Regions from separate parts of the Agrobacterium vacciniicorymbosi genome, predicted to be linked through region 2. Evidence: predicted binding sites of a transcription regulator. Region 2 holds the regulator's gene; the other holds the start of a gene.
What was found. The regulator LexA, encoded in region 2, represses DNA repair genes until DNA is damaged. The targets are predictions, from matches to a motif close to TGTTCNNNNTGTGTTCNG.
Positions count from the first base shown of each region.

Region 1: ABUK73_RS16595 (DNA recombination protein RmuC) is a predicted target of LexA. The motif match lies at 1,213-1,230, and genes of this name have one in related genera.

Region 1 covers NZ_JBETMF010000010.1:140,975-144,699, forward strand. Annotated here, with positions in the region: gene ABUK73_RS16595 (DNA recombination protein RmuC) at 1-1,181, opposite strand, end outside; gene def (peptide deformylase) at 1,331-1,843, shown strand; gene fmt (methionyl-tRNA formyltransferase) at 1,896-2,831, shown strand; gene truA (tRNA pseudouridine(38-40) synthase TruA) at 2,831-3,637, shown strand; gene arsC (arsenate reductase (glutaredoxin)) at 3,615-3,725, shown strand, end outside.
Region 2 covers NZ_JBETMF010000001.1:178,776-182,500, forward strand. Annotated here, with positions in the region: gene ABUK73_RS00980 (ComEC/Rec2 family competence protein) at 1-221, shown strand, start outside; gene ABUK73_RS00985 (glutathione S-transferase family protein) at 341-1,021, opposite strand; gene lexA (transcriptional repressor LexA) at 1,459-2,181, opposite strand; gene ABUK73_RS00995 (hypothetical protein) at 2,570-3,127, shown strand; gene kdsA (3-deoxy-8-phosphooctulonate synthase) at 3,297-3,725, shown strand, end outside.

The DNA of each region.
Region 1 (3,725 bases), on a different contig from region 2:
ACCCTCAGCTTGGCGGTGCCAGCGCGCACATCCGCGATGCGCCGCAACTGTTCGGCCTCCAGATGGGCGATTTCCTTTTGCGATGGTGCGAAATCGAGGCTTTCGATCTTGATACCGCGCGCCAGCACCTTGTCTGACGAGGTCAGCATCATGTCCACATCCTTCTGCACCAGCCCGAAATGCGCCTGCAATTTGCGGGTCCGCTCGTCCAGACGCCGCACATCATCCATCAGCATCGCCACTTCGCCCTGAATGAGATGCGCCTGTTCGCGCATTCGCTGGTCTTTCAGCACCGACTGGATGACCTGCACGGAGAGCATCAGCAAGGATGGCGAGACGATCACCACGCGCGAGCGGTGGGCGCGCTGAACCAGATTTTCGAAATGCTGGTGGATATCGGCAAAGATCGATTCCGAGGGAACGAATATGAAGGCCGTATCCTGCGTTTCGCCTGATATGAGATATTTGTCCGCGACATCGCGAATATGCACCTCCATATCGCGGCGAAACTGCTGGGTGGCGGCGCGTTTGCCGTCGGCCCCCTCTTCCGCCTTCAGCGCATTCCATGCTTCCAGCGGAAACTTGGCGTCGATAACCAGCGGTGGCGCATTGTTCGGCATCTTGATCGTGCAATCAGGACGAAACCCGTTCGAAAGTGTGGGCTGCAAGCTATAGGAGCCGGAGGGCAGCGCGTCGGCAATCAGCGCTTCCATACGCGCCTGCCCGAACGCACCGCGCGTCTGCTTGTTGTTGAGGATCGCCTGCAGGCCGATGACGTCCTTGGCCAGGTCCTGAATATTGCCCTGCGCGGCATCGATGACTGCGAGGCGTTCCTGCAACTTGCTGAGATTCTCGTGCGTGGAGCGTGTCTGCTCCGTCAAGGTGGTGCCGATGCGCTGCGACATGCCGTCCAGCCTGTCGTTCAGCGTCTGGCTCATCTCGTTCTGGCGGGCGCTCAGGCTTTCCGTCATGGCGGCGATGCGGCCATGCAGTTCCGATTGGGTTCTGAGAAGCTCGGTGATTTCATCGCGCGACTGATCGACGACAGGCGGTCTGCGCCAGACGAAGGCGGCAGCCACCAGACAGCCTGCGACGATGATGCCGAGCAAAGCGCCGACCGATATATGCAGGTCGCCGAGACTGAAAGCTGTCGTACCAAGGGCAGTGAGATCGATGTTCATGCGCAAATCTACCAGATTTCTCGTGATTCGTAAGATCAAACCAAGAACATTTCTGGGGCCTAATTGAGTCCTATGGATCGCTGAAACAGACCTTATTCCGGGCCTTTATTTTTTGTTTCCTCCAAAGATGAGATGCGTTATGGGAAGCCATGACCATCAAACCGCTTATTATTTTGCCTGATCCGTTGTTGCGCCAGCAATCCAAGCCTATCGAACGGGTGGATGCCGAGATCGTGCGTCTTGCCGATGATATGCTGGAAACCATGTATGATGCGCCGGGCATCGGCCTTGCCGCCATCCAGATCGGCGTGCCGCGCCGCATGCTGGTCATCGACATCTCGCGCGAAGACGAAGACCGCAAGCCGGTCGTTTTCATCAACCCGGAAATCCTCACAGTGTCGGACGATGTTTCGACCTATGAGGAGGGCTGTCTATCCATTCCGGATTATTATGCCGAGGTGGAGCGTCCAGCTTCGCTGACGGTTGGCTATATCGACCGCGACGGCAAACAGCAGACGGTGGAAGCCGATGGCCTTCTGGCCACCTGTCTGCAACATGAAATCGACCATCTGAACGGTGTTCTGTTCATCGACCACATTTCCCGCCTGAAACGGGATATGGTCATCAAGAAATTCACCAAGGCGGCCCGCGCAAAAGTCTGATTTGCCTGACTTGGCGGTCGGCATATCGGGTCTTTGAGGGCAGGGGGCGAGCATGGCACTGCGCATTATTTTCATGGGAACACCGGAATTTTCCGTTCCCACGCTGCGCGCGCTGGTCGATGCGGGCCATCAGATCTCCGCTGTCTATACGCAGCCGCCACGGCCCGGTGGTCGTCGCGGGCTCGATCTCCAGAAATCGCCCGTGCATCAGGCTGCCGAATTGCTCGGCATTCCGGTGCTGACGCCGCTAAATTTCAAGGCGGAAGAAGACAGGGTGGAGTTCAAGGCCTTCAATGCTGACGTGGCCGTCGTCGTTGCCTATGGCCTGCTGCTGCCAGAGGCCATTTTGAATGGCACAGACCTTGGTTGCTACAATGGTCACGCCTCGCTGCTGCCGCGCTGGCGCGGCGCGGCCCCCATTCAGCGCGCGATTATGGCTGGCGATACCGAAACCGGCATGATGGTGATGCAGATGGAAAAGGGGCTGGACACCGGCCCCGTCGCGCTGACGGCAAAGGTTGCCATCGGTCCGAACACGACCGCTGGCGAATTGCATGACAGCCTGATGCTGGCGGGTGCGCGGTTGATGCGCGAGGCGATGCTGAAGCTTGAAGATCGCGATCTGCCGCTGACACCGCAGGCGGAAGAGGGCGTTCTCTACGCCGCCAAGATCGACAAGGCCGAGACCCGCATCAATTTTTCCTGGTCCAGCCAGGATGTGCACAATCACATTCGCGGCCTCTCGCCCTTTCCCGGCGCTTGGTTCGAAATGGAGATCAATGGCAAGGCGGAGCGTGTGAAGGTTCTGGAGACGGAACTGGCAAGCGGCATGGGCGAAGCTGGCTCCGTTCTGGACGATGCCCTGACGGTCGCCTGCGGAAGCGGTGCGGTACGGCTGGTGCGTCTGCAAAAGGCGGGTGGTAAGCCGATGCTGGCCGCAGACTTCCTGCGCGGTACGCCCGTTGCTGTCGGTACGAGGCTCGGCTGATGCCACGCTTCCGCATGACCGTCGAATATGACGGTTCCCCCTATTTCGGCTGGCAGCGACAGACCAATGGTCCGTCCGTTCAGGGCGCGCTGGAAGCAGCCGTGCTGTCGCTGACGACAGAGACGGTCAGCTTTCGTGGCGCAGGCCGCACCGATTCTGGCGTTCACGCCAGGGGTCAGGTTGTGCATGTCGACCTCATCCGCGCCTGGGAGCCTTACAAGCTGCGCAACGCGCTGAATGCGCATCTGGCCATGGCCGGAGAGGCAGTTTCGGTTCTCGATGTTGAAGCTGTCACCGAGGATTTCGACGCACGCTTTTCGGCGCTGCGCCGCCACTATCTCTACCGCATCATCTGCCGCAAATCCCGGTTGGCGCTGGAACACAAGCGGGCCTGGTGGGTGTCGAAAGACCTCGACCATGAGGTCATGCATGCGGCAGCCCAGACGCTGGTCGGTCGGCATGATTTCACCACCTTCCGCTCCGTTCACTGCCAGGCCAACAGTCCGGTCAGAACGCTCGACCGGCTGGATGTGACGCGCGATGGCGACCTGATCGAGATCCGCGCGACGGCGCAAAGCTTTCTGCACAATCAGATCCGCTCCTTTGCCGGCACGCTGAAGCTGGCCGGTGATGGCGGCATGACGGTCGATGATGTGAAAGCAGCGCTGGAGGCGCGTGACCGCAAGGCCTGCGGCCCGGTCGCCCCGCCTGATGGCCTCTATTTCATGCAGGTCGATTATCCTGACGTGATACCGCCGCGCCTGCCCAGAACGGAGACGAACAATGACGGTGACGATCTATCATAACCCCGCCTGCGGCACGTCGCGCAACACGCTGGCCATGATCCGCCAATCTGGCGAAGAACCCGTTATCATCGAATATCTGAAGACGCCG
Region 2 (3,725 bases):
GTCGATCCGGCGCAATCCTCATCAGCAGCGAAACCTTGCGGCGCACGGGCTCTATGGAAATATGGCTTGGTGAAAAGGGTAAGCCTGTGCTGCGCGCCGAAGCGGCGATGCAGGATATGGACCGCTTCTGGACAAGGCACCGTAGCTATGAGTGGCGCAAAGGAGAGTTCGACGCGTCAGTGCCGGAGCATATCGAAAGAATGCTATCGAACGCCCCGTGATATGCTTCATTCAAAGGTGCCGCTTGCGCGCTTTGCGATACCTTCTGACTCGTTTTCACACAGACCGTTTTACACAGCCAAGTCGGTATTTTCGTTCGAAACAGACGCCGTTCCATATCTCACGACTTCAAGCGCAAATCCGCCAGCCATTCTCCGATGGCTTTGGCTTCCGCCTCGTGTTCTGCATCGCGCCACGGTTCCAGCAAGGCCGCATCCTGCCATTCCTGCATTGCGGGGAGGGTGAGGAGACGGTTCTTGTAAGCCTCGGCCTCGGGCGACATAGCCGTTCCATAGGTCTGGAAGCGGAAGGCGACGGGGCAGAAAAACGCGTCTACTGCTGTAAATGCGTCTCCCGCCAGGAACGGACCGCCAAAGGAGGCTAGACCTTCCTGCCAAAGTGCGTCGATGCGGGAAATGTCTTTCTTCAGCGCCTCGCCAACTTCAGTTGGCTGGATCCGAAGACCGACATTCATCGGATGTTCGTTGCGCAATGTCTGGAAGCCTGAGTGCATTTCCGCCGCGGCAGAACGCGACCATGCACGTGCCTTCGTATCACCAGCCCAAACTCCACTATGCCGTTCCGCCAGATATTCGATGATCGACAGCGAATCCCATACGGTCAGGTCGCTCTCGACAAGGCAGGGCACCTTGGCGGTGGGAGAAAATGTCGCGAAATCCTCGGCGGAATTGCCGAATGGGGTAAGCTTTTCGCTGAATGCAATATCGAGTGTCCGCATCAACACCCATGGCCGCAGGGACCAGGAGGAATAGTTCTTGTTGGCTATATAAAGATCGTACATTTCATATCCCTCGGTTGCAGCACCGTGTTAGCGCGGGAAATTTCTCCGATACAGACGGTTTGCGCGATGGTGGTCTTCAAATAATTTGATCTTTTGTGCCCAGGTGGTGACATTGTGAACAGAGAGATTTCGGTCTGAAGCTCCCATTCCGCAACTCAAACTAGGCAGCGCTACACACAAAACGTCACGCTAAAATCATTCATAGACGCTCACCGACGCGAGTGATTCGAAGATAGTGAGCCGACTAACTATTTTTGGATATCTGCACTTACCGTGAGCGCAAATTTCCCTCTGAAATGCATGTAAGTGCACTTGTTTGTTAATCGAACCAACGTCCAACTTTGGCTCTGGTACCTCGCCAACAGGCGAATCAAAACCAGAAATATTGCCCGCGGGCAGACCTAAAAATCCGCCCGCTAAATTATAGGCAGCAGTAGTCAGTGATAGCGGCGGATCAGGCCGACAAGCTTACCCTGGATTTTCACCCGGTCCGGTCCGAAGATGCGGGTCTCGTAAGCGGGGTTGGCGGCTTCGAGCGCAATGGAGGCACCCTTGCGGCGGAAGCGCTTCAGTGTCGCTTCTTCGTCATCCACCAATGCAACGACGATATCGCCCGGATTTGCGGTGCTTCCGTCACGAATAATGACCGTATCTCCATCGAAAATACCGGCTTCGATCATCGAATCGCCTTTGACCTCGAGCGCGTAATGTTCGCCAGAGCCGATCATATCCATCGGCACGACCACATCATGGGTGTTGTTCTGGATCGCCGAAATCGGGACACCTGCTGCGATTCGCCCCATGACGGGAACGCTGACCGAGTTGACGTCGCGACTGTTCAACGGGGCAGGTGCGGGCGATGGCTCCACAGCCTTTGGCTTGCCAAGGCTGCCTTCGATGACGCTGGGCGAAAAGCCGCGTTGCGGCTTGTTGGCTGGAGAATAGGACTCGGGAAGCTTGATGACTTCGAGTGCGCGCGCCCTATTCGGTAGCCGGCGAATAAACCCGCGCTCTTCCAGCGCCGTAATCAACCGGTGAATGCCCGATTTAGAGGCAAGATCGAGTGCATCCTTCATTTCATCGAAGGATGGCGGCACGCCAGACTCTTTCATTCTTTCATGAATGAACAGAAGCAATTCCTGCTGTTTGCGCGTGAGCATGAAGAAACACCCTTGGAAATTCGAGGCGAAGATTCGCGAAACAAATACAGAACGAACACTATCTGTTCCATATGTGTTCTGCAATAGCCCAGTAAAAAATCACTTAAGCCAGATCAAAATAAATATCCGTCAGATCGTTGAGAGAATCATATGGCCATGGCTGGTTACGACTTCTTCACGTTGAATCACGCCGATTTGCGCCTCCGGGTTGTTTTTCTGCCCGATTTTGCTAATTCCGCTCATGCTTTCAAGGGGCCCGCGCGGTGATCTTGGCATCTTGTGGGGTGAGCAGGTATTTGGTCCTGTTTTTAAGCATTTTCATCAGTTTTTGTCCGTCATTCTCCTACGAGTGAAAGCGGTACGGATATCGTTTTAGAAAGTCCATCAAGTGAAATTTAGAACGCTCAGCCTGATTGTGGGCCTTGTTGCACTTGCCGGGTGCCAAACCACCCAACCCAATTCGCCAGAAGCTCTTAAAAAAGCGGAGTATGATAGATTGCTCCTGGCATCCACTGTCGCGAACTGCAAACTGATTATGCTTATAAATGCGGATCGCGTCGCGGCCAAAAAGCAGCCGTCGAGAGACAATAAGTGCGCTTCCATTTTGCGTAACAATAAACTTGGCGGTGGTTTGCACGCGGCTAGTTTCGTGCCGGACATCGGTATTAATGGCATACCGATTCCACTTGGAAGTCTTGTCAGGCTTGCGGTGACCATGGAGCGAAAGCAGCGTCAAGAAAAGGCATTTGAGGCAAAGCTACCTTCTTGGGCGGTGGGCGAAAACACGGAGTATGTTTATCGGTTTCTCTTGGCTCAAGACTTCAAACCCGAGGAGATCGAACGCGTGAAATCTACGAGTGAGTTTTCCTCTGCTGTCAACGAGGCCGGACCGACCATCCGCTTCATGAAAGCAAATCCCGATGTGGTGAAGCTGGCACAAAAATAACGTAAACAGGGTGCTGCTTTTTGTAGCGGAAACTGTTCCGATCAACCGGCACGGCAGCCGTGACATAGATTACGCTTCCTGATAATGGCGTGACCAGGATTGTAGAATATGTCTGCGTGCAGCCGCTTGGCGGCTGGGCGTAGGCCCGGTTTGCCTTCGAGGAGTAATGATGAGCGTCCAGAATAATCTCAACGTGGTCGTCGGCGAAGGTGCCGGGCAGGTAACTTTCTCCAATACCGAACGTTTCTCGCTGATTGCCGGGCCGTGCCAGATGGAGAGCCGCGACCATGCCTTCATGATTGCCGAGACCATGGCGGAGCTGTGCGGCAAGCTGGGTATCGGTTTTGTCTACAAGTCGTCCTTCGATAAGGCCAACCGCACGTCCCTGTCGGGCCAGCGCGGCATTGGCATCGATAAGGCGCTGGAGGTTTTTGCTGAACTTAAGGAGCAATTCGGCTTTCCGGTGTTGACGGATATTCACACGGAAGAACAGTGCGCAATCGTGTCACCGGTTGTCGACATCCTGCAAATCCCGGCGTTTCTCAGCAGGCAAACGGACCTTCTGGTGGCGGCGGCCAAGACCGGTCGGGTCGTCAAT